One region of the Selenomonas sp. genome, then DNA from elsewhere that is predicted to be linked to it. Evidence: riboswitches for the same ligand, from Rfam matches in the RefSeq annotation. Region 1 holds a riboswitch; the other holds the start of a gene.
The links. Region 1 has a riboswitch for cobalamin ahead of ACO5Z0_RS07045 (hypothetical protein). Riboswitches for the same ligand answer to the same signal wherever they lie in the genome.

Region 1 (4,268 bases):
GTCCGCCTGCAGACGCGTGAGATAGCTGCCGCTGAAGCCATCGACAATCCGCCCGGACTTCTTGTTCCTCCATTGCGCTCCATCGGAGAGAATCATGCGCGTCTTGCCGCCCTGCGTGTCCTCCATGCCGATCAGCCCCGTGAAGTAAGAGGATTTCGTGTTGAGCGCCATGCCAAAGTCGCCTTGACCGCCGCCGAGTACGACATTTCCCTCCATCTGCACATCGCGCGGATCCGTCGCATCGGAGGTCGCCTGCAGATCATCGCCTTTTGCTTTCGCGTTGATATAGACCTTCGACTCGCCCGTCATCCGCACGGCATTGCCTTCGCCTTTGGCGATCAATCTGCCGCCGCCGATGGAAGCCTCGCTGCCATGATTCTTTACCTGCAGAATATCGCCGTCTTGCTCGATGTCCACGAGTCCCTTGATATCAAGCTGCGCTTTCTCGTGTGCGCCATCGACCAAGATGGCGGCTTCCTTCTCGCCGGTCGCCTCGTTGCGAATCTTGACGGCATGACTCAGCCTATTGTCATTATGGATGGTCAGCTTCGCCCCGGCGCTTGTGCTGAACAGATAAATGCCGCTCTGAGATTTTTGATTTCCCTTGATCTCGATGTCCACCCCGCCGGAGTTTTTGATCTCCATGCTGTTGCCAGCGATGCTGATACCGGCGGCTTTATAGGCACTGCTGTTCGCTTTTGTACGAAGCTTAAGCTTATGGCCGTTCATATTGATCCAGCCATCCTTATTCATGCTCTCCGAGCCTGCCATCAAACTGCCTACGATATACTCGAAAGCGTTGCCCGTGGCAGCCTCCGTCTGCAGCTCAACATCCTGCTTGAACGTATAGTGGCTCTTGCCATCGCTGTATTCTGTTTTGCCCCACTCCTCAAGCAGATCCTCGGTTTGCCAATCATTATCGGCAATCTGCCGATTGAACTTGAGAGGTCCAGCCGACTTGATATTGCCCTGACCTCCATCCGCTGGATTGAAAACCATCTCTCCTGTTGCAGCCGAAGATCCTGTCAAGCCTTCTGCGATCATCGCCGTGCCTTTGAGATGCGTCGTTCCGTTCTTCACCTCGTCATAGTAGAGTTTACCCGCGAGTGCGCTCAGTACCTTTTGCACCTGCTCTTCATTCTGCGTATCAATGCCGCCGGTGTTTTCCGTCACCATCGTGACTGTAGATCCTGACTCTGCTTTTTTGATATGGGTGTCGCCGGCTGCATAATCTCTGGACGACGTACCGTCTCCCGTATGCGTATAGAAGAGCTTCTGCTTGCCTGCATAATTTTCAATGTGCAGCTCGCCCGTGTCGTTCTGACGGATATGCCCCTCTGTGCCGTTATGACTGGAGAGTTTCGTGATTCGGCTGCCGCGTCCGCCGTTCGACGTATCCCAAGTCGCGCCATTGAGCAGGAACAAGTTGACCGTTCCTTTCGCGTCCTTCTCGGTACCGCCTTTCCAACTGGAAGCTGCGCCTTTCAGCCCCAAGTGCAGTTTAGCATCCTTTTCAATATGCACCGCACCTTCAAGCTCTACCGTTCTGTCGCCGGGGACGATCGACGCATCCTCGTCCTCTTCATCACCGCCTGCATTGATATAAACTTTTGACGCTCCCATCAAATACATCAGCCAATGTCCATGCTCTGCGTTCTCTTTAATCTTGAGCTTGCCGCCGCCGATACGCACGACATTGCCGGAATACGGCAGGAAATCCCACCCCTCCTTTCCAACTTGAATGCCTCGTTGGATATTAGGATCGTCAATATCGATGGTATCAATATGAATCTTATTGTTATTCCCCTCTAAATGCATACCAAAGGTATGCGCTTCCTTCTTGTCTACCCATCCTTGTTCCAGACCACGGTGCGAAACCGCACCCTGTTCAATCTTAAACTTGCCTTTAATGTCAAGTATTGCATTCTTCGTCGCCCAAATGCCGCGCACAGGCTCCTTGCCGCCTTTCAGCCGCGTGATCGTGACATCGGCATTGATTTCTGCCTTGGGTTTCCGCCCCTCAGAGTTTATATGAATGCCGCTCACAGCCGCACCTTTTTTCCCTGCTTCATCAATCGCCCCAACGACACTGATATTGAGAAGCCCCCTATTGTTCGGCGCCGCTTGATTACCAAAAAGTGTCAATCCTCCTCGATCCCCAAGATAAATGCCGGCTGCTTTCGTGCCCACATTCGTCAGCCCGTCAACCCGCAAATCAAGGTTATATCCGGCAAGATCGATCTCTTTCTTTTGCTTTATCATAGCGATAGAAGCAGCGCCATCCCTTCTGTTGACGCCCGCCGTGACCGTCGTATTTTCCGTCAGCGTCTTATCCGCATCCTTGATCGGCCCCTCTTCTGCCGCCCATGCGGGCGCTTGCCATGAGCCTGCCAGCAAGGCTGCGGCGATGCCTAAAGTCAGCTGCTTCAGACGCGCTTTTTTCCTCATGTCTTTATCTCTCCTTTGTTCTGCGAAATCGCTTTCTTCAGCGATTCCTTTTCATCTGCCATGTTTCTCAGCGGCGCGATGTGCACCGTCTGCTATACAAATCGCCTAACCCCCTGCCAGTTTTTCCATCGTCACCGGCCTCGCCTCCTCTAATATTATTCAAACAAAAAACGCGACACAAAAAGAACACATAGCCTTCCATGAAAATGGGAACTGTTAAACGACAGCCCAAACTCCTTGGCCTGCTACGCGCCATCTTGTATCGCGCAAGTGACGTGATAAAAAGAAAACAGGCGGCACTCTGACTTAGCTCATCATCCTGCCATCTCTTTGTGAGAGACGTACGATGGCAGGACTCCCCATACAGTTGCGGAACAGCTCCGGATTCGCACCGGATTCCCCACACTCAGCCTTGCGGCTTCCATTTCCTGTGGTATGAAATTGTCTTGGCTCTTGGAAAGCTCCCAAGAGCCATGCCGTAACCGGCAGAAGCGCCTCCTCTTTTCTTTTATAACCTGCACGCATTTATCATATCATAAATCAAACAATATGAATAGCCGTAAGGTATATGTTTAATATTATTTTAACGATTAGAAGCTATGCTCCACACCGACGACAAAGCTGCGTCCCGGAGCTGTCCACCACTGACCGGCTCCCCCCCACTTCACATTGGAATGTTCGGCGTAGAACTTATCAAAGAGATTGTTGACCTTGAGATAGACCTTCGTCGTTTCCATAATCTTATAGTTCATGCCGAAATCACAGACCCAATACGACGTCTCCGGAAAAGCGTTGTTTACGGGACCCGGGCGGTCGATCATGGCGCGTGCCATTAAAGATGCGTCGAATCTCCGATTCTTGTAATCCACACCGATATTCCACTGATGCGTCGGCAAATAACCATCGACATTGACGCCGCGCTGTTCGTTTTTACCAACATGCGTGTTCGTATAGCCAAGGCGTGCACTCACATGTGAGTCAAAGCGCTTCGCAAGCTGCATATCCCAGCCATGTGCATCCTCATCGCCGACGTTGATATTTACATATGTCACGGGATGATAGCCGATGCGATCCTTGGAATGACGCCAATAGTAGTGCGCTGCAACATTCAGTCCTTTGCCAAAATCATGCGCAATACCGATCTCCCGCGTATCGCCGGACTCGGGCTTGAGGTTCGGATTGCCATATGTCGGTGCATAGAGTTGATTCGGTGTTGGGGTCAGGAAATACTCGGTATAGGCTACATAGGCATGAGTTCTAGGCGTAATATCATAGCCGAGGCTCACGCTCGGACTTGTATGGCTGCCGAAAGCCGAATTGCTGTCGTAGCGAATGCCGCCGATGAGCTTGAGTGCAGGCGTGATGTTCCACTGATCTTGCAGATAGACGGAACGATTCACGAGGGATCTCCCGTCAATGCTCACTCTTCCTCTGTTCCAAATCGACGTATCGTCATACGTGAAATCCACGCCGGTTGTCAGGAGATGATCGCCGAGACGCTTATCATACTGGTCACTGAACTTCCAGCTGTAGACGTCCATCTCGTAGCTTGCGCCTAACGGCGTCCATGTACCATAGGTGAAGATATTATAATTATAGCGGCTGCGGGAAAGGACCATCTGATTCTTCGAGGTATCGTCAATCTTCGCATTCCAGATCAAGTCTACATCAAAATGATCGTAGCGTCCTCGATTCTGTCTCAATCCCTGCTGCTTTTCATACAGCGCTTGATAGCGGTCTCCATCCTTGTAACTGCGCAGGTTGAGCACAAGGTATGAAGCCTTGCTGAGATCTTTGCCGAGGTGGATGTTGATGGAATC
Region 2 (4,268 bases), on a different contig from region 1:
ATGGACGACGGCAAGGTGCACAACCTCTTCACGCCGCAGGATATGAAGAAGGACTACTTGAGCGCCGTTGGCTACGGTGCGATCATGGGTCTCTTGAAGAACTACGAGGTCATCAATCCCTTCGTGTCGGCGACGAACGATTCGCTCAATCGCTTGAAGCCCGGGTTTGAAGCGCCCGTCTGCATCGTCACGTCGCTCGGCTATACGCCGGAGATTCCATCGCGCAACCGCACGATTCTCGCGGGACTCATTCGCGATATGGGAAATCCTTACGCGACGCGTTTTGAGCTGCGCGCCTGCAACCCGTATTCGAATATATATCTCGTCTTGGCTGCCGTATATTCCGCCGTGCTCGACGGCGTAAAGACGGCGGTCCATCATACGACGCAGGAGCTGTTGGCAGAGCTTTCGAAAGAAGCGGGAGCAGAGGGCTTCTATCTTGAGAAGGATCGCGCTTATCGAAGCGAGGTGGATGTTTTCGAGGATTATACCGACAATGAACGCAGCCGCCTTTTCGGCGCACCGCCGGCAACGGTTTGGGAGAATATGCAGGGGTTCGATAACTATGCGGAGAAGGTCGCTGCCATCACGGTCGGCGGCGCTCTGCGTCCGCAGATCATCGAAGCGTTCAAGGCGGGCGCCCTCCTGCGCTGGAAAACAGAGCTTATCAGCCGCATCATTCCGGAGAACCGTGACATTGTGCGCAAGGCGAAGGAAGTGCAGGCGACTTTCGTGACCGATCAGGATTCTTACAACTGGAACAAGATCAACGGCATCCGCTCCTATCTGGCGAAGGACAGCATCGACGAGAAGTCGCTCTTCACGCTTCTCATCAAGGCGCTGAACGAGGGGGACTATGCTGCGGCGTCGAGCCTGCAGGTGGAGATGTACGATAAGATCGAAGAGCTCAAGTCGCTCTACGACGCTTATGTAAAGAATATGATTTGACGGCTCACTGCCAACAGAAAAAGCGCCTTCACGGGCGCTCTTTCTTTATCAATAAATGTGGTACGTTTTCCAGGGTATCTGCTCGATTTTCACTGTTTTCAAGAAATCGACGATGTCCTTTCTGCCGTAATAGCGCGGTTTGCCGGTCCGATCCTGTGACATCAAGACGATGGGCATGTTGCGGAAAAAGGGTGCGATCTCGCTGCGCAGCGATACGGCGCGCGCCGTATACTGCGTGACGTGGGGTTTGACGACGATGATGGCGAAGGTTACGCCTTGTTCGATGATGACGGCGCCTTGAACTTTGATCATGCTGTATCTCCTTGTGCAATTTTGAAAAATCGTAGAAAACGATGCGGAATCAAACCATATTTTCATTGTAAAAGACTTCGGGAGTATTGACAATCCCCAATAAACGGAGTTAATATAAAGATGAAAACAACATATTGTTGGAGACAGGCGTCGCAAGACTTAATAGGGAATTCGGTAGAAGCCGGAGCGGTCCCGCCACTGTAAGAGGAGTCCTTCATACAGAAGCCACTGGAGAAATCTCTGGGAAGGCATGATTGGACGATGAATCTGAGCCAGGAGAACTGCCTGTTTTGACAATCACCGTTGGCGCGTTCCGCGCTGATACCTGCGAGCGATGGGTAGGGGATTTTGCCGTGTTACGGCGGGCTCTCCGGCGCAGATTTGCACCGGATTTTTTATGGAAAGAAGATGTTCTGCGGAAATGACAGGCAGAAACATTTTTAAAAAGCCCGTTCATCAGGATGCAGAAACCGCCTTTTCCGCAGGGCGGTTTTTTTGTTGTGTTCCGTATTATTTTTAAGGGAGGCTGTGGAAGTATGAGCAATGAAACAAAGGGACAAGACGAGAATCTTGACCTGCAGGCCATCTTGAAGAAGGCCGAACAGCAAACGAGTTTCCCCGATGTGCCGCTCGACGAATTCGAGCCGCCGACGTATGAGGAGTGGAAAGAGGCCTGCGTCGAGCTGTTGAAGGGGGCGCCCTTCGAGAAGAAGATGTTCACGAAGACGTACGAGGGCATTACGTTTGAGCCGATGTACACGCACAAGATGGCGGATGATATCCTGCCGAGAACGGATTTTCCGGGCATGGACAATTTCCTGCGAGGTGCGCGTCCAAACGGCTATATTGAGCAGCCTTGGGGCATCGCGCAGTCGTGCGATGAGACGCTGCCGGAGGAGAACAACGAGCTGCTGCGTCATGAGGCGGACACAGGCTCGACCATTTACAACATCCGACTGGATTCGGCGACGCTTCTCAACAAGGATGCGAAGGATGCCGATAAGATCGGCGATGAGGGATGCAGCATCACGACGGTTGAGGATATGCATACGGTGCTCAACGGCTTGAAGCTTGATCGGCGTCCGCTTTACATCTATGCAGGCGCTTCCTCTTTGCCGATGCTTTCTCTCGTCGCGGCGTCCGTCAAGTCCGACGGCGGCGATCTTGCAAAGCTCAGTGGATTCGTGGGAGCGGATCCTTTGGGCGAGATGATTCAGCGCGGCGAGAACTATGCCGCACTTCCGCAGCTTTACGATGAGATGGCTGAGGCGGCTCTTTGGGCGAAGCAGTACGCGCCGAAACTCAGGACGGTCATGGTGCGAAGCGATGCTGTTTCGCGCGGCGGCGCCAATGACGTGCAGGAAGTCGCTTCGACGCTCGCCGTCGGCGTTGCTTACCTGCGTGCGCTCATAGAGCGCGGTCTCACGGTGGATGAGGCGGCAGGGCAGATGATGTTCGGCTTCTCGATGGGAGCGAACTTCTTCCTGCAGATCGCCAAGCTGCGCGCGGTTCGTCCGATCTGGGCGCAGATCGTCAAGGCGTTTGGCGGCGGCGAGGAAGCGCAGCGCATTCATGTTCATGCGCGCCCCGCTTTGTTCTTTAAGACAATTTATGATCCTTACGTTAATATGCTGCGCAATACGACGGAGATTTTCTCAGGCGTCGTCGGCGGACTTGATTCTTTCGAGAACGCCCCGTTTGATGAGCCGATCCGCAAAGGCGACGAGTTCTCACGCCGCATTGCACGCAACGTGCAGATCATGCTGCAGGAAGAATTCGGCTTGATGCAGCCGATCGATCCAGCGGGCGGCTCTTGGGCGGTCGAGACGCTGACGAAGGAGATTCAGGAAAAGATCTGGGCAGAGTTCCAGACGATCGAGGGCAAGGGCGGCATCGTCAAAGCGCTCGAAGAGGGCTATGTGCAGGAAGAGGTTGCCAAGACGCTCGAAGCGCGTTTCAAGAGCCTTGAACTGCGCAAGGATCGCATCGTCGGCAATAATATGTACCCGAACATGACGGAGCAGCTCCTTGACCCGCGCACGGAAGATACGGCAGAGCTTCTTGCAAAGCGCACGAAGGATGTCGAAGCCTATCTTGCCGATGTGGATGAGGCGTTCAAGAAGGATTGCCTCGCAGCCTTGAAGAGCGCGGGCAAAGGTGAGAAGGCGGAAGCGGCTGTCAAGGCGGCGAGAGCCGGCGCGACGATTGCGGAGCTTCGCGAGGCGCTGCAGACGGATGCGGCGGCGGAGAAGATCACCGCCATTGAAGCGCACCGTTGGAGCGAACGCTACGAGGCGCTGCGCCGCATCACAGAGGAGTACCGTGAGAGCCACGACGGCGACAACGTGAAGGTATTCCTTGCGAATATGGGGCCCATTCCGCAGCATAAGGCACGCGCCGATTTCTCGACGAGCTTTTTGCAGGTCGGCGCTTTCGAAGTGCTCTTGAACGACGGCTTCAAGACGACGGACGAGGCGGCAGCCGCTGCGAAGGAGTCGGGCGCCGACGCCGTTGTCATTTGCTCGACGGATCCGACGTATCCCGAAATCGTGCCGGAGCTTGCACCGAAACTGCGTGCGGCGCTGCCTGATGCGACGATTTTCCTCGCGGGCGCTGCGCCGAAAGATTTGGAGCCTGTCTACCGCGAAGCGGGCGTGGATGACTTCATTTCCGTGCGTGCCAACTGCTACAAGACGCTGCAGATGCTGCAGAAGAAGAAAGGAATGATTCAGTGATGGCACAAAACCCTGATTTCACGAAAATCAATCTTGAGGGTGCGTCTGCCCATCAGGATGCGGATTGGCGCAAACGCCTTGAGGCTTCGACGGGCATGAGCTACGATTCGCTGATGGAGGGCACGATGGAGAAAATCCCCATCAAGCCTTTTTACAACCACGATGAATACGACCACATGAACCACTTGGAGTTTGCGAGCGGCATACCGCCGTGCCTCAGAGGTCCGTACTCGACGATGTATGTGTTCCGTCCTTGGACGGTGCGCCAGTACG

Region 2: linked by a shared signal. The riboswitch ahead of ACO5Z0_RS09930 (methylmalonyl-CoA mutase family protein) and the one ahead of ACO5Z0_RS07045 (hypothetical protein) in region 1 are both predicted to bind cobalamin.

Annotation. Positions count from the first base shown of each region.
Region 1 covers NZ_DBHIUY010000006.1:130,039-134,306, forward strand. Annotated here, with positions in the region: partial or broken gene ACO5Z0_RS07045 (hypothetical protein) at 1-2,448, opposite strand, end outside; cobalamin riboswitch at 2,724-2,888, opposite strand; gene ACO5Z0_RS07050 (TonB-dependent receptor plug domain-containing protein) at 3,039-4,268, opposite strand, start outside.
Region 2 covers NZ_DBHIUY010000011.1:17,710-21,977, reverse strand. Annotated here, with positions in the region: gene ACO5Z0_RS09940 (glutamine synthetase) at 1-948, shown strand, start outside; gene ACO5Z0_RS09935 (hypothetical protein) at 997-1,260, opposite strand; cobalamin riboswitch at 1,389-1,563, shown strand; gene ACO5Z0_RS09930 (methylmalonyl-CoA mutase family protein) at 1,797-3,995, shown strand; gene scpA (methylmalonyl-CoA mutase) at 3,995-4,268, shown strand, end outside.